One region of the Streptomyces sp. NPDC104367 genome, then DNA from elsewhere that is predicted to be linked to it. Evidence: riboswitches for the same ligand, from Rfam matches in the RefSeq annotation. Region 1 holds a riboswitch; each other region holds the start of a gene.

What was found. A riboswitch is a leader RNA that binds a small molecule or an ion and turns the genes downstream of it on or off. The one in region 1 is predicted to bind S-adenosylmethionine.
Region 2: it holds a riboswitch for S-adenosylmethionine, as region 1 does, so the genes downstream of both, ACZ619_RS00890 (amino acid ABC transporter permease) here and thrC (threonine synthase) in region 1, are expected to answer to the same signal.
Region 3: it holds a riboswitch for S-adenosylmethionine, as region 1 does, so the genes downstream of both, ACZ619_RS13650 (putative leader peptide) here and thrC (threonine synthase) in region 1, are expected to answer to the same signal.
Region 4: it holds a riboswitch for S-adenosylmethionine, as region 1 does, so the genes downstream of both, ACZ619_RS13725 (ABC transporter substrate-binding protein) here and thrC (threonine synthase) in region 1, are expected to answer to the same signal.

The regions. Positions count from the first base shown of each region.
Region 1 is NZ_JBVJND010000051.1:34,466-40,335, reverse strand. Features, by position in the region: gene otsB (trehalose-phosphatase) at 1-93, shown strand, start outside; gene ACZ619_RS42905 (alpha,alpha-trehalose-phosphate synthase (UDP-forming)) at 175-1,620, opposite strand; gene ACZ619_RS42900 (glucosyl-3-phosphoglycerate synthase) at 1,704-2,648, opposite strand; SAM riboswitch class I at 2,806-2,948, shown strand; gene thrC (threonine synthase) at 2,967-4,250, shown strand; gene ACZ619_RS42890 (MoaD/ThiS family protein) at 4,297-4,572, shown strand; gene ACZ619_RS42885 (cold-shock protein) at 5,086-5,292, shown strand; gene groL (chaperonin GroEL) at 5,606-5,870, shown strand, end outside.
Region 2 is NZ_JBVJND010000001.1:201,027-206,896, forward strand. Features, by position in the region: gene ACZ619_RS00875 (GNAT family N-acetyltransferase) at 1-662, opposite strand, end outside; gene ACZ619_RS00880 (transporter substrate-binding domain-containing protein) at 710-1,732, opposite strand; gene ACZ619_RS00885 (amino acid ABC transporter ATP-binding protein) at 1,797-2,585, opposite strand; gene ACZ619_RS00890 (amino acid ABC transporter permease) at 2,582-3,565, opposite strand; SAM riboswitch class IV at 3,954-4,064, opposite strand; gene ACZ619_RS00895 (glutathione S-transferase C-terminal domain-containing protein) at 4,084-5,004, opposite strand; gene ACZ619_RS00900 (putative leader peptide) at 5,073-5,201, opposite strand; gene ACZ619_RS00905 (hypothetical protein) at 5,363-5,620, shown strand; gene ACZ619_RS00910 (hypothetical protein) at 5,758-5,870, shown strand, end outside.
Region 3 is NZ_JBVJND010000007.1:328,287-334,156, forward strand. Features, by position in the region: gene ACZ619_RS13640 (ABC transporter permease) at 1-53, opposite strand, end outside; gene ACZ619_RS13645 (ABC transporter substrate-binding protein) at 57-1,676, opposite strand; gene ACZ619_RS13650 (putative leader peptide) at 1,907-2,023, opposite strand; SAM riboswitch class IV at 2,058-2,171, opposite strand; gene ACZ619_RS13655 (MFS transporter) at 2,577-3,938, shown strand; gene thiM (hydroxyethylthiazole kinase) at 4,303-5,082, shown strand; gene ACZ619_RS13665 (LLM class flavin-dependent oxidoreductase) at 5,129-5,870, shown strand, end outside.
Region 4 is NZ_JBVJND010000007.1:343,606-349,475, reverse strand. Features, by position in the region: gene ACZ619_RS13730 (isopenicillin N synthase family dioxygenase) at 1-796, opposite strand, end outside; SAM riboswitch class IV at 1,195-1,304, shown strand; gene ACZ619_RS13725 (ABC transporter substrate-binding protein) at 1,564-3,213, shown strand; gene ACZ619_RS13720 (ABC transporter permease) at 3,210-4,292, shown strand; gene ACZ619_RS13715 (ABC transporter permease) at 4,295-5,245, shown strand; gene ACZ619_RS13710 (dipeptide ABC transporter ATP-binding protein) at 5,238-5,870, shown strand, end outside.

The DNA.
Region 1 (5,870 bases):
ACCGAACTGACGGACCGGGCCGACCTGGTCGTCGACGGCCCGCGGGGAGTGGTCCGCCTGCTGAACGACTTGGCCAGGCTCAGCGCTCCGTAGGGGGCGCGGGGCCGTACCGACGTGCGGCTCCGCCGCGTGGGCGCGCCAGCCCCCACGGGCCCGCACCCGAAGAAACCGCCCTCACCCGCCCAACGCCTCCACCTGCTCAAGGAACCACCGCGCCGGAGGCAGCGCCGTCGCGGCGGCAGCCAGCCGCTTCGACGTCTCCGCCCGCTCCTCCGCCGGCACCACCAGCGCCCGCGCCAGCGCCTCCGCGGTCCCCCCGATGTCGTACGGGTTCACCACCACCGCGTCCTCGCCCAGCTCCTCGAACGCCCCGGCCTCCCGCGAGAGCACCAGCACGCACCCCTCGTCGGAGACCACCGGGACCTCCTTGGCGACGAGGTTCATGCCGTCCCGGATCGGGTTCACCAGCGCCACGTCGGCCAGCCGGTACGCCGCCAGCGACCGGGCGAAGTCGTCCTTGACGTGCAGCACGACCGGCGTCCAGCCCGCCGTCCCGTACGTCGAGTTGATCTCGTCGGCGACCCGTCGCACCTCGGCCGTGTAGTCCCGGTACACGGCGAGGTCCTGCCGCGAGGGGTACGCGAACGCGACGTGGACCACCCGCTCCCGCCACTCGGGGTGGTCGTCGAGCAGCTGCCGGTACGCCAGCAGCCCCCGCACGATGTTCTTCGAGAGCTCCGTGCGGTCGACGCGGACGATGGTCTTCCGCCCTTCCCCGATCTCCGCCCGCAGCGCCGCCATCCGCTCGTCCACGTCCGGCTCGTGCGACCGCTTGCGCAGGAAGTCCGCGTCGGCCCCCAGCCCGTGCACCCCGATCCGGGTCTCCCCGGCCGCCGGGATGCCCGGCCCCAGCACGGCGTGGCAGCAGTCGACGAACGCGTCCGCCCAGCGCCGGGTCAGGAACGCCGCGTGATCCGCGCCGAGGATCCCGCTCAGCAGCTCCGCCGCGATGTCGTCGGGGAGCAGCCGGAAGTAGTCCGGCGGGGCCCAGGGTGTGTGCGAGAAGTGGCCGATGCGCAGGTCCGGGCGGAGCCGGCGGAGCATCCGGGGGGCCAGCGCCAGGTGGTAGTCCTGGATGACGGCGACGGCCCCCGGGGCCGCCTCCTCGGCCAGCGCCTCGGCGAAGGCGCGGTTGTAGGCCTCGTACGCCGCCCACTGCCGCCGGAACTCCGCGTCGAAGACCGGCTCCAGCGGGGTCTGGTACAGCATGTGGTGCACGAACCACAGGACCGAGTTGGCGATGCCGTTGTACGCGTCGGAGAACACGTCCGCTTCGATGTCGAGCATCCGGACCCGCTGCCCGCCGGTGTCCGCCTCCGGCAGCAGACCGCCCCCGGCCCGGCGCACCGCCTCGCGGTCGCCGTCGCCGAGGGCCGCGCACACCCACACCGCGTTCGCGTCGGGGCCGATCGCCGACAGCCCGGAGACCAGCCCGCCGCCGCCCCGCCTGGCGTGCAGCGCGCCGGCCGGGTCGTCGTGGCGCAGCTCGTACGAGACCGGGCCGCGGTTGGACGCGACCAGCACATCGGCACCGTCGGAGGAAGCGATGGGGGAAGCCATACGCGTCAACCTAGCCCGGCCCGGAAACGCTCAAACGTACTGCTACGCCCGATGAGCGGCCGTATACGGACCGCACGTCGAAGTCACGCCACCCGGCGCTCGGCGTACTCCGCGATCTCCACCATGGGCGGGCGCTCCTCCGTGTCGACGGAGTAGGTGCGCGGCTCGAAGCCGTCCTCGCCCCGCTCGAACTGGGTCAGGGACGGGCGGATCAGATGGCCGCGGGCCAGCCGCAGCTGGGCCGTGCGGTAGATCGCCGCGGACATCCGGCCGAGGGCCTGGCCGTCCTGGTGGCGGTGCTTGCGGACGCCGACGTCGACCTGGGCCAGGGCGTCCAGGCCGGCCAGGTGCAGGGCGTCGACCAGCATGCCCAGCTCCACGCCGTAGCCGACCGGGAAGGGCAGCTGCTCCAGCAGCGAGCGGCGGGCCGCGTACTCGCCGCCCAGCGGCTGCACGAATCCGGCCAGCTGCGGCCAGTGCATGTTCAGCAGCGGGCGGGCCATCAGCTCGGTGACCCGGCCGCCCTGCCCGGCCGCACCGGCCAGCGGGCGGTCGTACATAGCCTTGACCAGGTCCACGTCCGGGTCGGTCAGCAGCGGGCCGACGATCCCGGCGACGAAGTCGGAGGAGAACTCCTTCAGGTCGGCGTCGACGAAGCAGACGATGTCCCCGGTGGTGACCAGCAGCGAGCGCCACAGGACCTCGCCCTTGCCGGGGACGGCGGGGATGCGCGGGAGGATCTCGTCGCGGTGGACGACCCGCGCGCCCGCCGCGGCGGCCACCGCCGCCGTGCGGTCGGTGGAACCCGAGTCGACGACCACGATCTCGTCGACGAGCGGTGCCTGCCGCACGAGGTCGTGACGGATGATCGCGACGATGTCGCCGACCGTCTCCTCCTCGTTGAGCGCGGGCAGCACGACGGAGACGGTCTGACCCGTGCGCTGCTTCGCGGCGAGTATCCGGTGCAGCGGACGGTCGTTCACGGCCCAGGAGCGGGTGGCCAGCCAGCGCTCGACTTCTTCCAGCACAGTCAGCGGCTCCTCACTGTCACGATCACACTGCGAGGTGTGATCCATCTCGCGGTACGGACGACTATCTCAACTGTCCTGGCCTTCGGTTACAGTCTTGAACAACGCCGATGACCATCGCATGTCGGAGGGTCACCCGGCGCCCACAACCACATACAGCTCATCCAGAGGGGCAGAGGGAAACGGCCCGATGAAGCCCCGGCAACCCTCCAGTCGGTACTCGTGTTCACAGCGAGGCTCCCGGCTTGGGAAGGTGCCAAATCCGTCTCACGGCGAGATGCGTCGTGAGGAAGATGAGGAGAAAGGGCCTCGCCTCACATGGCTGCGCAGACTGTTGCACCCGATTCCCCGAAGACCGTAGACCTGGGCCCCGCCACGGCGCTTTCCTGCCGGGAGTGCGGTCACCGCGTCCCGCTCGGCCCGCACTTCGCCTGCGAGGAGTGTTTCGGCCCGCTGGAGATCGCGTACGACTTCTCGGACTACGACACCGAGCAGCTCCGCGAGCGGATCGAAGCGGGCCCCTCGAACATCTGGCGCTACGCGCCGCTGCTGCCCGTCCCCGCCGACGTGGCCACCAAGCCGAACATCAACCCGGGCTGGACCAAGCTCGTCAAGGCCGACAACCTGGCCAAGGAGCTGGGGGTGACCGGCGGCCTGTACGTGAAGGACGACTCCGGCAACCCGACGCACTCCTTCAAGGACCGTGTCGTCGCCCAGGCCGTCGAGGCCGCGCGCGCCTTCGGCTACACCACGCTCTCCTGCTCCTCCACCGGCAACCTGGCCGGCGCGGTCGGCGCCGCCGCCGCCCGGGCCGGCTTCCGCTCCTGCGTGTTCATCCCGCACGACCTGGAGCAGGGCAAGGTCGTCATGGCCGCGATCTACGGCGGCGAGCTCGTCGGCATCGAGGGCAACTACGACGACGTGAACCGTTTCTGCTCCGAGCTGATCGGCGACTCGGCCGGCGAGGGCTGGGGCTTCGTCAACGTGAACCTGCGGCCGTACTACGCCGAGGGCTCCAAGACGCTGGCGTACGAGATCTGCGAGCAGCTCGGCTGGCAGCTCCCCGACCAGCTGGTCATCCCGATCGCGTCCGGCTCGCAGCTCACCAAGGTCGACAAGGGCCTCCAGGAGCTGATCAAGCTCGGGCTCGTCGAGGACAAGCCGTACAAGATCTTCGGCGCCCAGGCGGAGGGCTGCTCGCCCGTCTCCACCGCGTACAAGGCGGGCCACGACGTGGTCCGGCCGCAGAAGCCGAACACCATCGCCAAGTCGCTGGCGATCGGCAACCCGGCCGACGGCCCCTACGTTCTCGACATCGCGCGCCGCACCGGCGGTGCGGTGGAGGACGTGAACGACGAGCAGGTCGTGGAGGCGATCGAACTGCTCGCGCGGACCGAGGGAATCTTCGCGGAAACCGCCGGCGGAGTGACGGTTGGAGTCACCAAAAAGCTCATTGAGAATGGGCTCATCGATCCGACGAAGTCGCTTGTCGTACTCAACACGGGCGATGGACTGAAGACGCTGGACGCAGTCGCGGGTACCGGACTCACGGCGACTATTCGACCGAGTCTCGAGTCGTTCCGTGAGGCCGGGCTGGCCTAGCCGGCAGTAATAAGCAGGCAGCCGCTCTAATCCGGAGGTTTATAACGTGAGCGTCACCGTTCGCATCCCCACCATCCTGCGCACCTACACCGGTGGTCAGGCCGAAGTCAGCGCCGAAGGCGGAAACCTCGGCGAGGTCATCGCCGACCTGGAGAAGAACCACACGGGAATCGCCGCCCGCGTTCTCGACGACCAGGGCAAGCTGCGCCGGTTCGTCAACGTTTACGTCAATGACGACGACGTGCGATTCGAGCAGGGTCTGGAGACCGCCACCCCGGCCGGGGCCGGCGTCTCCATCATCCCGGCCGTCGCCGGTGGCTGACCCAGCCCTGACGCGGCCCTGACGCCGCCCTGACCGTCCTGACGTGGGGTCGGCGGGGGTTGACGTGATGGCCGAATGACCGAACATTACCTTTGGTAACGGCCATCACCGAGTGTTCATCCGATTGCCCCCTCCGCGAGAGAAGCGGAGGGGGCAATTCTGTGTGGTTGAGCGCGGTACAGTTGGGGAACGCGCTCCCGATCTCCGGGTCGGAGGCCCCGTATTGATACCGCGGGCCCGGCAAGAAGTAGCCAAAGTGTGCGCGTTAAATGCGGCTTTTGTGGCCTTTACGGGGCCCGACTTGCCCTGAATTCCGCCGAATTCTCGCTACATTCCGGACCCCTTCCGTCCAGAATTCTCGTCCGATTGACCTGTTGCAGACGGCAGTTGGGCAGATACATTCGGCCGCGGTCGACGCGTTCCGGCGCACGCCCCCAACCATTGGGGGGTGAGGTCTGACCCGGATCCGCGAAGTGTGGATCTGTGCAAGGGCCAGTAATAGGGGAGTTAGGCATGGCTCAGGGCACCGTCAAGTGGTTCAACGCGGAGAAGGGGTACGGCTTCATCGCGGTCGACGGTGGTGCGGATGTTTTCGTCCACTACAGCGCGATCCAGATGGACGGGTACCGCACCCTGGAGGAAGGTCAGCGAGTCGATTTCGAGATCTCGCAGGGCCAGAAGGGGCCGCAGGCGGACATGGTCCGGCTGGCGACCAGCTGAAGCACGCGCCGACTGACAGCGACGTTCTTCTGTACAACTTCGAAGGGCTCGTGCCTCCCGGGGCACGAGCCCTTCGGCATGCCCGGGAGGGGGCTGACTCCGCGGGCCCGATCCCCGGGAGGCGCTTGCACTCGCCTACCCCGAGTGCTAATCATTGGCGTTAGCACTCTGAAGGTGAGAGTGACAAAGAAGGACCGGGTCGGTGAGGCCCGCAGGCCGGGTGGGGAAGGAACCACGAGGCATGTGAGCCGTCCGTCGCGGGCGCGGGCGCGGTCCGAAGGAATCACCCCCAGTCCTGGAGGGACCACTTCACATGGCCAAGATCATCGCGTTCGACGAGGAGGCGCGGCGCGGCCTCGAGCGCGGCATGAACCAGCTCGCGGACGCCGTCAAGGTGACGCTCGGCCCCAAGGGCCGCAACGTCGTCCTCGAGAAGAAGTGGGGCGCCCCCACGATCACCAACGATGGTGTGTCCATCGCCAAGGAGATCGAGCTCGAGGACCCGTACGAGAAGATCGGCGCCGAGCTGGTCAAGGAAGTCGCCAAGAAGACGGACGACGTCGCCGGTGACGGTACGA
Region 2 (5,870 bases), on a different contig from region 1:
TCGTACAGCCGGATGGCCCTCGTGTTGTCCCGGGCGGCGTGCAGGAACGGGGTGTCCCCGCGCTCGCGGATACCGGCGGCGACGGCGCGGACCAGGCGGGTGGCGAGGCCGCGGCCGCGGTGGTCCGGGTCGGTGCAGACGGCGCTGATCTCCGTCCAGCCGGGCGGTCGCAGCCTCTCCCCGGCCATGGCGACCAGCCGCCCCCGGTGCCGGATGCCCAGGTAGTCGCCCATCTCGACGGTCCGGGTGCGGAACGGGCCGGGTGCGGTGCGGGCGACGAGGTCGAGGATCTCGGGTACGTCGTCCGGTCCGAGCCGTACCGCCTCGGGGTCGGGTTCGGCCCGCAGGCCCGTGTCCACGAACTGGACGCCCGTCCCGCCGCCGGCCACCTCCCAACCGGGCGGCGCCTGTTCGACGGGCTTGATCCGTACGGTCGCCCCGGGTCCGACGAGCGTGTGCAGGTCGGCCCAGGCGCCGGGGTCTCGGGGGTCGGCGAGCGCCGCGTAGGCGTAGACGTCGTCGGGGTAGCGGGCGGCCCGGCCGAACCGCTCGGCGAGGTGGGCGTGCGGGCCGGTGAGGGCGGACCAGACGGCGTTGTCGAGGGGTGCGGTGTCGGGGGTGAGGGGGGCTCCGCCTCCGCGGATGTCGGTCTGGACGGTCACGGAGGCGCAGTCCTTTCTGGGCCGGCGGACGTGTTCTCGACGGGGAGTCAGGAGTTGTCGAGGGGCAGGCCGGGCGGGTTGACCTCGGACTTGGTGACGGCCTCGTCGGAGAGGTTGTAGGCCTTGAGCCACTTCGCGTACTGCCCGTGCTCGATCAGGTAGTTGATGGCGTCCGCGAGCGGCTTGGCGAGGCCGCTGTCCTTCTTGGCGGTGGCCGCGATCAGGCCCTGGAGGCCGGCGCCGGCGCCGGAGTAGGTGCCCGCGGTGCGGGTGGCGTTGGGCTTCCCCGCGGTCTGCCGGTTGTGGTACGCGAAGCCGGGGTTGGGCCCGAAGGAGGCGTCGATCTTGCCGCTGTCCAGCGCCAGGAAGGTGCTGGTGCTGTCCTGGAAGTACTTGACGGTGAGCTTCTTGCCCTCCTTGGCGAGCTTCGACTGCCACTCCAGGAGGATCTTCTCCTGGTTGGTGCCGGACCCGACGGCGACCGTCTTGCCGGCGAGGTTCTCGTAGTCGCCGTCGAAGTTCCAGGTGCTCTTCTTCGGCACGAGGAAGGCCAGGTTGTCCTCGCGGTAGGAGGCGAACTCGTACTTCTTCTTGCGCTCCTCGGTGATGGTGACGTTGGAGAAGGCGGCGTCGACCTTGCCGCTGTCGATGCCGACGAACATGTTCTCCCAGGTGAAGTTCTTGACCTCGGGTTCGAGCCCGAGGACCGCGGCGACCAGACGGGCGAGGTCGGGCTCGGTGCCGGTGAGGGTCTTCTGGTCGCTGCCCACGTAGGCCAGCGGCGGGAGCCCGGCGGGCAGGGCGCCCTCGCCGATGACGAGCTTGCCGCTCTTCCTCACGGAAGCCGGCAGCTCGGCGCTGATGGACTTGACCTCGGAGACCTTGATGGCCGTCCGGGTGGCGGCACCGTTGGAGACCTGTCCGACGACGACCTCGCCGGTCTTGGCGTCGGCGGTGGTGGCCGCGTCGCTGTCGCCCCCGCAGGCGGCGAGCCCGGTGGCGAGGGAGGCGACGGCGGTGGCCGCGGTGATGCCTCTGATCAGGCTGCGTCGGGTGATGTGGGTAGACATGGCCGTTCCTTGTCGCTGCGGGTGATGAGGGCGGTGGCGTGGGGGAGGTCTGGGGTACGGCGGGTCAGAGGACCTTGCTGAGGAAGTCCCTGGTCCGCTCGTGCTGCGGCTTGTCGAGGACCTCGGAGGGCGGACCCTGTTCGACGATCTTCCCGCCGTCGATGAAGACGACCCGGTCGGCGATCTCGCGGGCGAAGCCGATCTCGTGGGTGACGATGACGAGCGTGGTGCCGCTGGTGGCCAGGTCCTTGATGACGGAGAGGACCTCCCCGACGAGTTCGGGGTCCAGCGCGGAGGTCGGCTCGTCGAAGAGGATGACGCCGGGGCGCAGGGCGAGGGCGCGGGCGATGGCGACGCGCTGCTGCTGCCCGCCGGACAGCTGCCGCGGGTAGGCTCCGACGCGTTCACCGAGGCCGACGCGTTCGAGGAGGTCCTTGGCCAGCTGCTGGGCCTCGGGCTTGGTGAGCTTTCCGGTGGCGACCGGGGCGGCGGCCACGTTGTCGAGGACCGTCAGGTGCGGGAAGAGGTTGAAGTTCTGGAAGACGAAGCCGATCCGGCCGCGCTGGGCCAGGATGGCGCGCTCGCTCAGCTCCTTCAGCCGCTCGCCCTGCCGCTTCACGCCGATCGGTTCGTCGTTGACGCTGACGTAGCCGATCTCCGGCTTCTCCAGGTGGTTGATGACCCTGAGAAGGGTGGACTTGCCGGAACCGGAGGGGCCGAGGATGACGGTGACCTCGCCGGGACGGACCGTCAGGTCGACGCCGTCGAGGACGCGGTGGGCGCCGTACCACTTGTGGACGTCGTGGATCTCCAGGCCGGCGGGGGCCGTGTCCAGGGTGTCGGTGGTGCTCATACGGCGGCCTCCCGGCGGATGCGTGCGCGCAGGTCGGCGAGGCCGCCCCGCAGTTTCTGCAAGGGGGTCGGCGGCAGGGCGCGGGTGGCGCCCCGGGCGTAGTACCGCTCGACGTAGAACTGGATCACGGAGACGACGCTGGTGAGGATCAGGTACCAGACCGTCACCACCAGGAGCAGCGGCACGATGTCGCCGGGGTAGGTCGAGCCCATGCTCTGCGCGGAACCGAAGAGGTCGAGCAGCGAGACGTAGAAGACCAGCGAGGTGCTCTTGATCAGGCCGATGAGCTGGTTGACGTAGTTCGGGGTGATGGAGCGCAGCGCCTGCGGGAAGACGATCCTGCGGAACTGGTAGCCCTTGGGCAGGCCGAGGGCGGCCGCCGCCTCGTGCTGGCCCTGGTCCACGGAGAGGATGCCGCCGCGGACCACCTCGGCGGCGTAGGCCGCCTCGTTGAGGCTGAGGCCGACGACCGCGATGGCCATGTCGGTGGCGAGCTTGGACTCGTCGAAGGAGAAGAAGGCCGGTCCGAAGGGGACGCCGATGCTCAACGTCCTGTACAGGGCACTGAAGTTGTAGAGGAAGAGCAGTACCACGATGAGCGGGACGGAGCGCAGCGCCCAGACGTAGGTCCAGCTGACCGCGCGCAGCACCGGGCTCCTGGACAGCCGGGCCAGGGCCAGCAGGATGCCGCCGAGCAGTCCCAGGACCGCGCTGTAGGCGGTGACTTCGAGGGTGATGACCAGTCCGTCGAGGATGGCCGGGCGCAGGAACCAGTACGCCCAGCGGTCCCACTGGTAGAACGGGTTGGTCACCAGTCCGTGCGCGAACTGGGCGACCAGGACCAGGACGACGGCGGTGGCGATCCACCGCCCCGGCCTGCGCAGCGGCTGAACTCGCTGTGCGGTCAGCAACTTTGACGGTTCATCAGCCGTGCTCGGCGCCTCGGGGGCGGCGATGGTGGCGCCTGGGGGTTCACTCATGACGGACTCCGGCGATGTCGGAAACCCGCCTCCCACGGGCGGACGGCCGCGGCCGGGCCGTGTTCGGGCACGGCGCGGCACGGGGCGCGGGGACGCGCGGGACGCGGGGACTGGGCGGACGAGGTCACACCGGGCGGGCGGTGTGCGGCGGGGAGAGGTGCTGCTGGGTGCGGGCCGGGAGGCCGGAAGGACCGGTCAGACCCGACAGCGGGCACAGCCCGGTGCGGTACACGCGCTACACAGTGCGCTGTTGACGCGGAGCAGGTCGACGGCGCGGTCGACGACGAGCGGGCTCGCATACGGCTGTACGCAGCCCTGGGAGCGGCGCTGGGCCGTCCTGGGAGCTGCGTACATGTCCGTCACCCGTCACTGTTGTTCAGGCCCGTGGGCCTCGCGCTTACCGAAACGTCATCCGGTCGGGTCGTCACCTGGGGCACCCCACCGCGATCGGAGGGTTGCCGGTCAGCAAGCCAGGGCTTGAACGCTGACGCTCTTGACCGTTCTTGTCCGCAAGTAACTCAGTTGCCCGAAGGAATGTCAACGCCTGTCCAGTTGGCGGAACGGTTCTGACCGCTCTCACCTGCGGGACCGTCGGCGGCGTGTCCCACCCAGTCCAGGATCTGGACGGCGGCGCCGGCTGCCTCCAGCCCCTGGCAACGGGCGTGGTGGCGGCGGGCGATGCCGTCGAGGTCGAGATGGGCGCCGAAGGCCGGGTGCGCGGCCAGCCGCCGGGCGTAGGCCCACAGCACCGGGTGGTCGGCGATGCGGTGCACGGCCGAGGCGTCCAGGTGGTTGCGGTGCACGGTGTCCAGCTGCACCAGGGTGACCCACAACTCCACGTCCGCAGCCGTCAGTCGACCGCCGACCAGGAACTCCACATCGGCCAGCCGGCGCTCCAGGACGGCCAGGGTGGCGAGCAGCGTCTCCAGCGCCTCCGGGTCGCCGCCCTCGCTGCCGGCGCGCTGCGCGGCCCGCTCGATGCCCTCGGCGCAGAGCTGTTCGACGGCCTCGATCTCGGACTCGGTGCCGCACGGGTAGAGCCGGGTGACCCCGTCGCCGAAGTAGCGGTCGAGGTCGCGCAGGATGTCCGGGCCGTGGGTGCTGACGATGCGTCCGGACCAGGCGTCGCTGAACACCGGGGCCAGGGCCGGTCCCGTGTAGTGGTGGGCGCTCGCCTCGTACAGCGGACGCAGGGCCGAGTGGCTGCCGTCGGGGCGGTCCGGGACGGCGGGCAGGAAGGTGACCGGACAACAGTCGTCGAGGGCCAGCAGGCTGTGGCCGACGGCGATGCGCAGGCCGGCGGGGCAGGCGGTGGACAGGTGGAGGCGGTAGCGGCGCGGCACGGCGTAGTGGCCGCTGCGCGCGTCCCGGCCGATGCGGCCCCGGAAGCCGGGGGTGGTCCGGACGGACGGGAGGGCGGCGAGCGGAGTGATGGACATGTGTCTCCCCGGGTGCGGGCGCGCGGACGTACGCGCGGCGGAAGCGTTCGTCGGTGGGCGGCGGGAGGTCAACGTCTGCGGCCGATGGCGCTGCACACGCGCTGCAGGTCGATGTGCAGACGGGAGGTGAGCAGCAGGGCGGGGTACGGCGTACGGCTCTCCCGGCACTGACTGCCGACCGTCCGCAGGCGACCCATCTTTCCCTACCTTTTCACTAGGATTCCCATCCGGAGTGTCGATCGCCCACCGCCCCACGTCAAGAGGGCGTCCATCCCTGGGACACCGGCCCTCCGACTTGCCGCCGCGCGGACGGGGAGGTCCGCTGGAAGGACGGGGTCAGCGACGGGAGCCGGACGGGATGAGCGAGCCTGCGGGGGCCGGGGCGGTGCCGGGGGCCGTGCCCGAGACGTTCGTGTTCACCTGCCGGGACTGCGGCGAGGCGTGGCGGGCCACCTTCCAGGCGGTCTTCTTCACCGACCCGGTCGCCGACCCGGAGCTCCAGAGCACCCTGGAGTACGTCGACGAGGCCGGCCGCGCGGTGCGCTCGCCGCTCACGGACGCGGTCTGCCCGCGCTGCGGCGGCCGGCACGTGCGGATCACGGCACCGGAGCGGTGAGCCCAGCGCCGACGCTGGGCGCCGACAGCGGGACCCGACGCCGGGACGGTCACCCGAACGGCCCGCGCGGGCTGGTCGGCGCAGGTGGCGGATGGTGGCGTGGAGGGACGTACCGCGTTCCCGAGGAGGAAGTCGCGATGACCCGTCCGTCCCGACCCGTGCGTGTTCTCACCCCGGCCCTGACGGCGGGGATCCTGCTCGCCACGGCGGCCTGCGCGGACGACAGCGGCTCGCCCGAGGCCGCGGCCGT
Region 3 (5,870 bases), on a different contig from region 1:
GCCCACAGCACCCCGACCGCCTGCGCCAGCCGTTTGATCACATAGCGGCGCACGCGCTAGCCGATCCAGGTGTCGTGCAGCTGGATGCGGCTGCCCGAGTCGAAGTCGAGGTCGTGCACCTTGCCGGACACGCCCAGCTGGGTCTGAAGCTCCACCACGGGCACGTAGTACGCGTTGCTCACCAGGAGCCGCTGCGCCTCGGCCACCAGCCGGGCACGCTTGCCGGTGTCGGCGGTCGCGGCCTGCTCGGTCAGCGCCGTGTCCAGCGAACTGGCGGGCAGGTGGTAGAAGTTGCTCAGCCGGCTGGAGAACGAGCTGCGCAGGATGTCCGGGTCGGCGCGGGTCACGTTGCCCCACACCACGTCGAAGTCACCGGACTGGAGCGTCGTGGCGAACTGGGTGACCGGGAGCTGCTTGAGCACCACGCCGACACCGACGGCCTTCAGCTGCTGCTGGACCAGCTCCAGCGCGGGCTGGTTGGTGGCCGAGTTGGGGAACCAGGTGATGGTCAGGCTCAGCTTCTTACCGTTCTTCGCACGGATGCCGTCGCCACCTGTCTTCCAACCGGCCTCGTCCAGAAGCGACTTGGCCTTGGCCGTGTCGGTGGACAGATCGGTGGAGAGGTCCGTGTAGTCCGGCGTGGTGTGCGCCAGGACGCTGGTCGCGGGCCGGGTGCCGGTCGGGAAGACGGTGTCGGCGATCTGCTTGCGGTCGACCGCGACCCGGATCGCCTGCCGCACCTTCGTGTCCTTCAGCAGGGTGGAGGCGTTGTTGAGGCCGAGCCCGAACACCACACCGGGGTTGGCCCGGCTCCGGAGGGCCACCTGGCCGCCCTTGAGCGCCGCCTCGTTGGCCCTGCCGACGCTGCTGATCGCGTCCACCTGCCCGGACTGCAGGCTGCCGGCCCGCACTCCCGCCTCCGGCACGACCTTGAACACCAGCTTGTCCAGATAGGCCTCGCCCTTCTTGGACCAGCGCGAGGAGCCCCAGTCGTACCCGGTCCGCCTGGTCAGGGTGATCGACTGGTTCTGCACATAGCCCTTCAGCACGAACGGCCCGGACCCGACCACGCCGTCGCTGCACTTCTGCTGCGGGGACCGCTTCACGCTCGCCGACGACTCGATGCCCAGCGAGTGCGTCGAAGTGGCTTGCAGGAACTGGGCGTTGGGCTCCTTGAAAGTGACCTTGACGGTGAGCGGGTCGACCACGGTGGTGCTCTTCACCCCGCTGAGATAGCCCTGGGCGAGGGTCCCGAGGGCGCCGAGGTCCGGCACCGCGTCGAAGTTGTCCTTGACCACCTGCGCCGTCAGCTTCGAGCCGTCGCTGAAGGTGACGCCCGACCGCAGCCGGAAGGTGAACGCCGTCGCGTCGGCGCTGACCGTCCAGCTCTTGGCGAGCCACGGCACGATCTTGCCGGTCTTCGGGTCCTGGTCGGTCAGCGAGTCCACGGTCTGCCGTACCGAGTAGATCGTGTCGTTGCTGCCGACCTGCTGCGGATCCACGCAGCCGGAGTCGGAGCTCACCGCGAAGGTCAGGGTGCCGCCGGACTTCGCCCGGCCGTCCGTGCCGCCGGAGCCGTCGCCGCCGGACCCGCACGCGGTCAGCAGGACACTGGTGGTCAGGAGCGCGGCCAGGGGCGCCCAACGGGGGGTTCTGAGAACCGGGAGTGCTGTCACGGAGGGGTTTCTCCTACTCGTGGCACCCGGCAGCGGATGCCGGGCTTCGGGGCGCGGGGCACGGCCGTGCGGTGCAGGGGCGTGCGGCCCCGGCCGGGATGACACCGGCCGGGGAGGGCGCTGTGCAGACGGGGTCAGGCGGACGTCACCGGGGACCGGTGACGAGGGGGACGGCGGCGCGAAAGGTGCCGCGGCCGGTGACGGAGGTCAGGCGGCGGCGGGCGGGCCGGTCAGACCTGACAGAGGCAGCTGGTCGAGCGCTTGAGATCGATGTGGCGCCGGCGCGACAGCCGGGAGTACGCCGTGGCGTCGGCGGGGGAGGAGGCCGGGTCGTCGCTGTGCCGCATGCCGGTCCTCCCTGTCTCCGGCCCCGGTCACGGGGCCACGCGCTTGCGGGAGTCGTCGGTGATCCCGCCGGGCTTTCACCTGGAGCACCCCACCGCGTGGGAGGGTTGCCGGTCAGCGAGCCAGGGCTTGACGCTGACGCTCAATGCCGTCGGCGATCGTACGGATCGGATTTGTCGTACGTCAATGCCGTGACCGCAGGCCCCTGTCCGGGAAGCCGGAGCCGTCTCACGTGCCGGGACACATGGTGGACGCGCCTGGTGCCGTGTGCTTTGATCCGGCCATGGAGACCCCAGGTCAGGCACGCGGCGTGCCGCTCGACCCGTTCTGGGCGGGTCGCCGCGCCGATCAGTTCGACGAGACCTGTCGCTGACCACTCGCTCCCCTCGGCGCTCTCCCGGCCCGGATCCCGCCGTGCCCGCGCACCGGCCCGCCCCCTTCACGGCCCGCCACCGGCGTCGGCCCCGCCCTCCGCGCAGGCCTGCTCTCCGTGTCGGCGCGCCCTGCCGCGCGCCCCGTGAGCCGTCCCTCCCGCACCCCGTCGAAATGAGAGGCATGGCCGTCAACAGCACTGCTCCGAGCGGGGTGTTCGCCTCGCTGCGGGTCCGTGACTACCGCGTCTACTGGAGCACAGGCCTGGTGTCCAACATCGGCAGCGCCATGCAGGGTGTCGCCCTGGACTGGTTCGTCCTGACACTCACGCACAGCGGGACCGCGCTCGGCTGGGTCGCCGGGCTCCAGTTCGCCCCCGTGCTGCTGTTCGGCCTGTGGGGCGGTGTCGTCGCCGACCGCCACGACCGCCGGACCCTGCTGCTGTGGACCCAGGCGCTGTACGCGGCGCAGGCACTGCTCCTGACGGTCATCGTGTTCTCCGGCCATGCCGCGCTCTGGCTGCTGTACGTGCTGTCCTTCGCGCTGGGCTGCGTGTTCACGGTGGAGAACCCGGCACGGCTGTCCTTCGTCACCGAGCTGGTCGGCCGGCCCCTGATCCCGAAGGCCGCGGGCCTCAACATCCTGTCCCTCAACGCCGCCCGCCTGATCGGTCCGGCGGTCGCCGGTGTGCTGATCGGGGCGATCGGAACCGGCTGGGTCTTCGCCCTCAACGCGGTCTCCTTCACCGTCGTCCTCGCGGGTCTGCTGTCGATCCGGCCAGGGACGCGGGAGCCGCGCCCTGCCACCCGGCCGCCGTGGACGGGCGCGGGCGCGGAGGGGCTGCGCTATGTGGCGGCCCGGCCCGAACTCGTCGGCGTGCTCACCGTCTTCGGCCTGGCCGCCACCTTCGCGGTCAACTTCCCCACCACCCTGACCCTGTTCGCCGGGCGCGTCTTCGACGTCGGGTCCCGGGGACTCGGGCTGATGAACACGGCACTGGCCGTCGGCACCGTCGCCGGTACGGTCGCCGCGACGCGCGGTGTCTCGCCCCGGGTACGCACGGTCGTCGCCGGGGCGCTGCTCTTCGGCGGCTTCCAGGCCCTTGCGGCGGTCATGCCCACCTACCCCGCCTTCCTCGCGCTGCTGCTGCCCGTCGGCTTCACGCTGATGACGTTGAACACGGCGGTGAGCGCCTTCGTCCAGTCGGAGGTGAGCGACGCCATGCGGGGCCGGGTGATGGCCGTCTACACGGTGATCTCCATGGGCGGCAGCCCGGTCGGCGCACCCGTCATCGGCTGGGTCTCCCAGCACGCGGGGGTGCGCTGGGGCCTGGCCGCGGGCGCCGCGGTCGCGGTGCTGGCCGCGCTCGGCGTCGCGGCATGGCTGGCGCGCACGACACGCTCCGCGCCGTCCCCGGCCCCGTCCGCACCGTGCCGTTCCGGGCTCCCCGCGCCCGGTACGGCGACGGTCCGGGCGCCGTCCCTCGACCGCATGCCGTCGGGCGAACCGTCCACCGGGGGACCCTCCACAGCCTCCCAGGACTGACCGGCACACCCTGACAGCCGGGCCCACCGGACCGCCCGGTCCGCGATCCGGTCCGCGAGCCGGCCCCGAGGCGCGCCCGCGGTGTTGTCGTGCCGCCAGCCGCCAGCCGCCAGCCGCCAGCCGCCAGCCGCCAGCCGCCAGCCGCCAGCCGCCAGCCGCCAGCCGCCAGCCGCCAGCCGCCGGGCCCGCCGCCCACACGTGACGCACGGGCCCGCGGAACGCCCGCCCCACTGCCCGCGACCGCGAACATTGCGGCTCCGTGAAATGACGGCCCGCGGGTGGCCGAGTCGCTCCCTCCGCTGCATACAGTTGCATGCAGTCGGCCTCCGCCGACCCAATCCAAGAGCCACGGAGACAGCGCGCCATGGAAGAACTCACCTGGGAGAGCCCCGCGATCGCCGACGGCATCGCCGCCGTCCGGTCCGCCTCGCCGTTCGTCTACGGACTGACCAACTACGTCGCCGCCAACCTGAGCGCGAACGTGCTCCTGGCCGTCGGCGCCGGACCGGCGATCGGCGCCGCGGCCGACTTCCCCACCGTCTTCCCGGCCGGCGCCGGCGGGGTGTGGATCAACACCGCCGCGCTGATCAGCAACCCCGCCGAGCCCCTCGTCGACGCGGCACGCACCGCGCACACGGCCGGCACCCCCTGGGTACTGGACCCGGTCGCGGCCGGCGCGGGCGCCACCCGCTACGACGCGTTCGTGACCGCCCTGCTGGAGCACCGGCCCACGGTGATCCGCGGCAACGCCAGCGAACTCGTCGCGCTCGGCGGCGGCGACAGCACCGGCAAGGGCGTCGAGACCACCCTCTCCTCCACGGACGCGATAGGCGCCGTCGAGGAACTCGCCCGTCGGACCGGTGCCGTGGTCGCGGTCAGCGGCCCCACGGACTACCTGACCGACGGCACCCGCACGGTCGCCGTCCCCGGCGGCGACGTCCGGCTCACCCAGGTCACCGGCGCCGGATGCAGCCTCGGTGCCCTGATCGCCGGGGTCCTGGCCGTCGTCCCCGACCCGCTCACCGCGGCCGCCGTCGCCCATGTCGCCTTCGCCACCGCGGCCGAACGCGCGGGCGCCCGCACCACCGGCACCGGGTCCTTCGCGATCGCGTTCCTGGACGAACTGTCCCTGCTGGGCGCGTGACGGCGACCACCGGCACACCCCCACCGCACGACACCTGGAGCACCCCTTGAGCACCACCCCGGGGACCGCCGCCCCGCGCATGCACCTGGCCGCCTTCCTCAACGCGGGACCGCAGGGCACCGTCGGCTGGCGCCACCCCGAAGCCGGCGACGGCTTCCTCACCGCCGCCCACTACACGCACATCGCCCGGGTTCTGGAGGACGCCGGATTCGACCTCGCCTTCGTGCCGGACTCCCTCGCGGTGCCCAGGAGCCTCGGTGAGTCCTTCGACCCGGCGGTCACCTGGGGCACCGGCACCCCGCGCCTGGACCCGGTCCCCGTCGTCACCCTGATGGCCGCCGCCACCCGGCACCTCGGCGTCGCCGCCACCGTCTCGACCGGCTACCAGGAACCCTTCCACGTCGCCCGTGAGATGGCCACGCTCGACCACCTCCTCGACGGCCGCGCCGGCTGGAACGTGGTCACCAGCTTCCAGGACGCCGAGGCACAGAACTTCGGCCAGGACCGGCTGCCCGACCGGCACACGCGCTACGCCCGCGCCGAGGAGTTCCTGGAGGTCACCGCCCGGCTCTGGGACAGCTGGGCCGACGACACCGTCGTCGCCGACAAGGCGAGCGGGGTGTTCGGCCGCCCCGAGACCGTGCGCTCGCTGGACCACCGCGGCGAACACTTCGCCGTGCGCGGCCCGTTGAGCGTGCCGCGGCCGCCCCAGGGCTATCCGGTGATCATCCAGGCCGGCGCCTCCCCGGCGGGCCGGGACTTCGCCGCCCGCTGGGCGGACGTCGTGT
Region 4 (5,870 bases), on a different contig from region 1:
CGCCGGATGCGGGGCTGACGACCCGGTGGCGGGTGGCCTTGAGATAGCCCTGGGTGGCGATCTCCAGCATCTCCCCGATGTTGAACACGAACGCGTCGGGCACCGGTACCGCGTCGATCCAGCCGCCGTCCTCGCGCTGCACCTGGAGTCCGCCGACGTCGTCCTGCTGGAGCAGGGCGAGGTAGCCGTAGTCCTTGTGCGCGCCCACCCCCTGGTCGGCGTCCTCCGCGGTGCGCGGCGGGTAGTGCACGATCTTCACATGGACGGCGGCCTCGTCGTCGAACCACTGGTCGAAGTAGCCCTCGTCCTGGCCCAGCGCGGCCGCGAGGGCGCGCAGCACCTCGCGGCTGACCCGCAGCGCCTCCGCCTGCCAGCGCAGCACGGTGTCCCTCAGCTCCGGCAGCGCGGACGGCCACTGGTTGGGGCCGATCAGCCGCAGGTAGTCGGGGTCGTCCGGGCCGGTCGGCACCGCCGCGCGCTCCGGGCCCATGTCGATCTGCTCCCGCCAGTCGGCGCCGCCCGCCGTGTACTCGGTTCCGGTGCGGGTGTAGCCGCGGAACTGGGGCGAGTTGAGGTTCTGGATCTCCAGCCGCCGCTCCTCGGGCAGCGCGAAGAAGGCGCGTGCCACGGTCAGCGCCTCGTCCCGCAGGGCGGCGGGAATCCCGTGTCCGGTGACGTAGAAGAAGCCCACCTCGTGGGCTGCGGACCGGAGTTCGGCGAGGAAGGCGGCACGGTCGGCGTCCGGGGCGCGGAAGCGGGAGATGTCGATGACGGGCAGGGCTGCGGGTGGGGCCATGGGGTTCCTTCGCGGCGGCGGCGAACGGCTGCCTTCCGCGACCCGCGCTGAACGGCGGGCTGTTCGAGGGCAGTCGGGGAGAACGGTCAGGAAGAGGGAGACGAGGTCGCGAGCCGTCGGACGGCGGTCAGCAACAGACCTGGTCGAACTGGTCGGCGCGGCGGCCCGCCCAGAACGGGTCGAGCAGCACGGTGTGCGCCGGGCCGGTGGTCTCCATGGGCGGATGAAAGCACACCCGGGATCGATGCGTCCACCGTCCGCCCCGGTGGGCGGGCCGGGGCCGTCCCGTCGGCGCGCCGTGTGCCCCAGAAGAGGTCGGCCGCCTCGTGGTTCACCCCTGTCACCGGGTTCCGGGCGTGTCTTGACGTCGGAAGATCGGGCGATCTACGGTGAGCGTGAGCTACGAGTTCCGGTGATCAAGCCCTGGCTGGCCGGACGGCAACCCTCGACGCAGTGGGGTGCCCCAGGTGACGGCTCGGCGGATCTTCTCTTTCTGCAAGTGCGTTCGTAGCGGCCCGGGACGGGCCAGAACCCGGGAGGACGGCATGGCGACGGCCTTCATGCCGTGTTCCCGGCGCCATGTCGACCTGCTGCTGGTGTCCAGCTGTCTCTGTACGGGCTGATCCCGCCCTGCGCGGACCGGCGCCACCACCGCCCGTCCGGCTGAGTTCCCCTCCCCCTCTTTCACACGCGATCCCGCACGCCATGGCGCTTCCCCCGTGCCACGGCTGCCTCACGCGCCCCTGACGCGGAAGCGGAGACACCTGATGGCACTGCACAACGGCCCCACCCCCGGCAGACCCCTGCGGTCCGGCCTCGGCGCGACCGCCCTCGGCACGGCGTTCCTGGTGGCGCTCACCGGCTGCACCAGCAGCAAGGACGGCGCCGCCGCGGCGTCCGGCACGTCGATCACCGTGGGTACGACCGACCAGGTCGCCGGCCTCGACCCGGCCGGGGCGTGGGACGCGGGCTCCGGCACCGTCGAGAGCGAGGTCTACGCGACCCTGCTCGCGCAGAAGAACGGCTCCGCGGACGTCTCCCCCGACCTGGCGACCGGTATCGAGCTGACCGGGCCCAAGGAGTACACGGTCACCCTGGCCAAGGGGCTGAAGTTCGCCAACGGCCACGAACTGACCTCCTCTGACGTCAAGTTCAGCTTCGACCGGAACCTGGAGATCGCCGACGAGAACGGCCCGTCGTCCCTGCTGTACAACCTGGCCTCGGTCGCCGCCCCGGACCCGACCACGGTCGTCTTCACCCTCGAGTCGGCCAACGACACGCTGTTCCCGCAGGTGCTGTCCACGGCGGCCGGCTACGTCGTGGACGAGCAGGTGTTCCCCGCCGACAAGATCCTCGACGACCGGGCGATCGTCACGGCCAAGCCGTGGAACGGCCCCTACGGCATCCGGAGTTACGACAAGAACTCGCTGGTGTCCTTCGCCGCGAACGCGCGGTACGAGGGGCGGCTGGGCACCCCGAGGACCAAGAACGTGCAGCTGAAGTACTACACCGACGCCAGCAATCTGAAGCTCGACGTCGAGCAGGGCACGATCGACGCGGTCTACCGCACGCTCACCACCGCCGACCTGGACGACCTCGCCGAGCAGAAGGACATCAAGGTCCACACCGGGTCCGGCAACGGAATCCGCTACATCGTCTTCGACTTCGACACCCAGCCCTACGGGACCAGGACGAAGAACGCCGACAAGAAGAAGGCCCTCGCCGTCCGGCAGGCCGTCGCGGACTCCGTCGACCGGTCCCAGCTCGCCCAGCAGGTGTACAAGAACACCTACCAGCCGCTGTACAGCTCCGTCCCGGACGGCCTGACCGGCGCCGGCCCCTCCTTCAAGTCGCTCTACGGCGACAAGAAGGGCGGGCCCGACACGGCCGCCGCCGCGGCCCGGCTGAAGGCGGCGAAGGTGAGCACCCCGGTCACCCTCAACCTCCAGTACAACAGCGACCACTACGGCTCGTCCTCGGCCGACGAGTACGCGCTGCTCAAGACCCAGCTGGAGGCCACCGGGCTGTTCAAGGTGAACCTGCAGTCCACCGAGTGGACCCAGTACGGCAAGGACCGGATCAAGCACCTCTACCCGCTGTACCAGCTGGGCTGGTACGCCGACTACCTCGACGCGGACAACTACCTCTCCCCCTTCTACTCGGCCAACAGCTGGGTCGCCAACGGCTACGACGACCCGGCCGTACGCGCGCTGATCAAGAAGGAGGAGACCGAGACGGACGCCGCGAAGCGGGCCGAGCTGCTGAAGCGGGCGCAGGACAGGGCCGCCACGCAGGTGCCGCTGCTGCCGCTGCTGCAGGGCTCCACCGCCATCGTCACCCGCGCCGACATCAGCGGCGTGCCGGACGAGCTGGACGCGACGTACCAGTTCCGCTGGGCGGGGCTCGCGAAGAAGTGAGCGCCTCGACACCGGCGGCCCCCGGCGCCGTCGCTACCGCGGCCGACGGCGCCGCCGGGTACGGGCTCGCCCGCTACCTGGTGGTGCGCTTCCTCCTGATCATCCCCACGGTGCTGATCCTGGTCAGCCTGGTCTTCTTCCTGATGCGGCTGACCGGCGACCCGATCACCGCCGCCTTCGGCGACCGCCTCACCCCCGACCAGCTCCAGGCCAAGCTCCACCAGGCGGGCTACGACCGGCCGTTGGCGACGCAGTACCTGGACTACCTGCGCTCGCTGGCGACCGGTGACTTCGGGCGCACGGTCACCGACAACCAGCCGGTGACCCGGGTGCTCGGCACCTACGGCGCCGCGACCGTCGAACTCGCCTGCTACGCCCTGCTGGTGGCCCTCGCCGTCGGCGTCCCGCTGGGCATGGTGGCGGCCGCCCACCGCGACCGGGCGCCGGACGCGGCGCTGCGCCTGTTCGCGATCCTGACCTACGCCACCCCGGTCTTCTTCGTCGGTCTGCTGCTGAAGCTGGTCTTCGCGATCCGGCTGGGCTGGCTGCCCTCGTCGGGCCGGGCCAGCACCGGCGTGCAGCTGTTCCTCCAGGACCGGACCAGCACGACCGGCGTGTACCTGATCGACGCGTTGCGCAGCGGCGACGGTACCGCTGTGGCGGACGTCCTGCGGCACGCGGTGCTCCCCGCGCTGTCCCTGGGCCTGCTGGTGGCCGGCGTCCTGCTCCGGCTGGTCCGCACCAACCTGATCGGCACCCTGTCCGCCGACTACGTCGAGGCCGCCCGCTCCCGGGGCGTGGCACCGCTGCGCCTGGTCACGCACCACGCGACCCGGCCCGCGCTGATCCCCGTCGTCACCGTGCTGGGTCTGCAGGTCGCCGGGCTGCTCGGCGGGGCCGTCCTGACCGAGACCACCTTCGAGTGGAAGGGCCTCGGCTACGAACTCGCCCACTATCTGACGGCCCGTGACTTCCCGGCGGTGCAGGGCATCGTGGCGCTGTTCGCCGTCGTGGTGGCGGTGACGAACTTCGTCGTCGACGTCGTGGCCGCGCTGATCGACCCCCGAGTGAGGTACTGACCATGGCCGTGGTTCTCCTACGACGGCTGCCGACCCGGCTGCGGACGGGCGCGGGAGTGCAGCGGGCCATGCTGCTCACCGGTCTGCTCCTGACGGGCCTGTTCGTTCTCACGGCGCTGCTGGGACCGCTGGCCGCCCCGCACGGATACGCGCAACTGCGTGACGTGAGCGGCCTGTTCGGCTCGCAGCAGCCACCGAGCGGCGCGCACCCGCTGGGCACGACCGTCTCGGGCTACGACGTCCTGTCCCGGACGGTGTGGGGCGCCCGGACGGCGCTGCTGATCATCCTCGCGGCGTTGCTGCTGTCGGTGGTGCCGGGCACCCTGCTCGGGCTGGTCTCCGGCTATCTCGGCGGCAGGACGGACCGGTTGCTGGTGGGGCTGGCGGACGCGCTGTACGCGTTTCCGCCGCTGCTGCTCGCCATCGTCATGTCGATCGTGATCAGCGGTGGCCGTTCCAGCCTCGTGGGCGGTCTCGGCGCGGCCGCCTGCTCGGTCGCCGTGTCCTTCGTGCCGCAGTACTTCCGGGTCGTGCGGGCCGAGGTGATCCGGGTGAAGGCCGAGCCGTTCGTCGACGCGGCCCGCGTGATCGGCACCGGGCCGTGGCGGATCATGACCCGGCACGTGCTCCGCAACTCGGTGCGCACGCTCCCGCTGATCTTCACGATCAACGCGTCGGAGGCCATCCTGACCCTCGCCGGCCTCGGCTTCCTGGGCTTCGGCATCGAACCCAACTCCGCGGCCGAGTGGGGCTACGACCTCAACCGCGCGGTCGCCGACGTCACTTCGGGCATCTGGTGGACCGCGATCCCGCCGGGCCTGGGCATCGTGCTCACGGTGCTGGGGACCACGCTGCTCGGCGAGAGCCTCACCGATCTGGCCGACCCGCGGCTGCGGCGGCGTGCGGCCGTCCCCGCCCTGCCCACCACGGACGGAGCCGGGAGCCATGACTGACCTGCTGCGCATCGAGGACCTGCACGTAGGGTTCGCCACCGACACCGGCCCGGTGACCGCCGTCGACGGGATCAGCCTGTCCGTCGCGCCGGGTGAGGTGCTGGCCCTGGTCGGCGAGAGCGGCAGCGGCAAGACCGTCACCGCGCGGTCGGTGCTGGGTCTGCTGCCCGCCACCGCGAGCGTCCGCGGCCGCGTGCTGCTCGGCGACGGCACCTCCGCGCCCGACGAGGACGTGCTCACGGCGTCGGCGGCCCGGCTGCGCGCGCTGCGCGGAACGCACGCGGCGATGGTGTTCCAGGAGCCCGCCACCGCGCTGAACCCGGTCTTCACCATCGGCTGGCAGCTCGCCGAGGGCCTGCGGGCGCACGGTCACGGCGGCGGCAGGGCCGCACGGCGGGCGATCGCCGTGGAATGGCTCGACAAGGTCGGCATCCCCGACCCCGCCACCCGCGTCGACCACTATCCGCACCAGCTGTCCGGCGGTCAGAAGCAGCGGGCGGTCATCGCCATGGCCCTCGCCCTGGGCACCCGTCTCATCGTCGCCGACGAGCCCACCACCGCCCTCGACGTGACGGTGCAGGCGGAGATCCTGGAACTGCTCCACCGCTGCCGCACCGACTTCGGC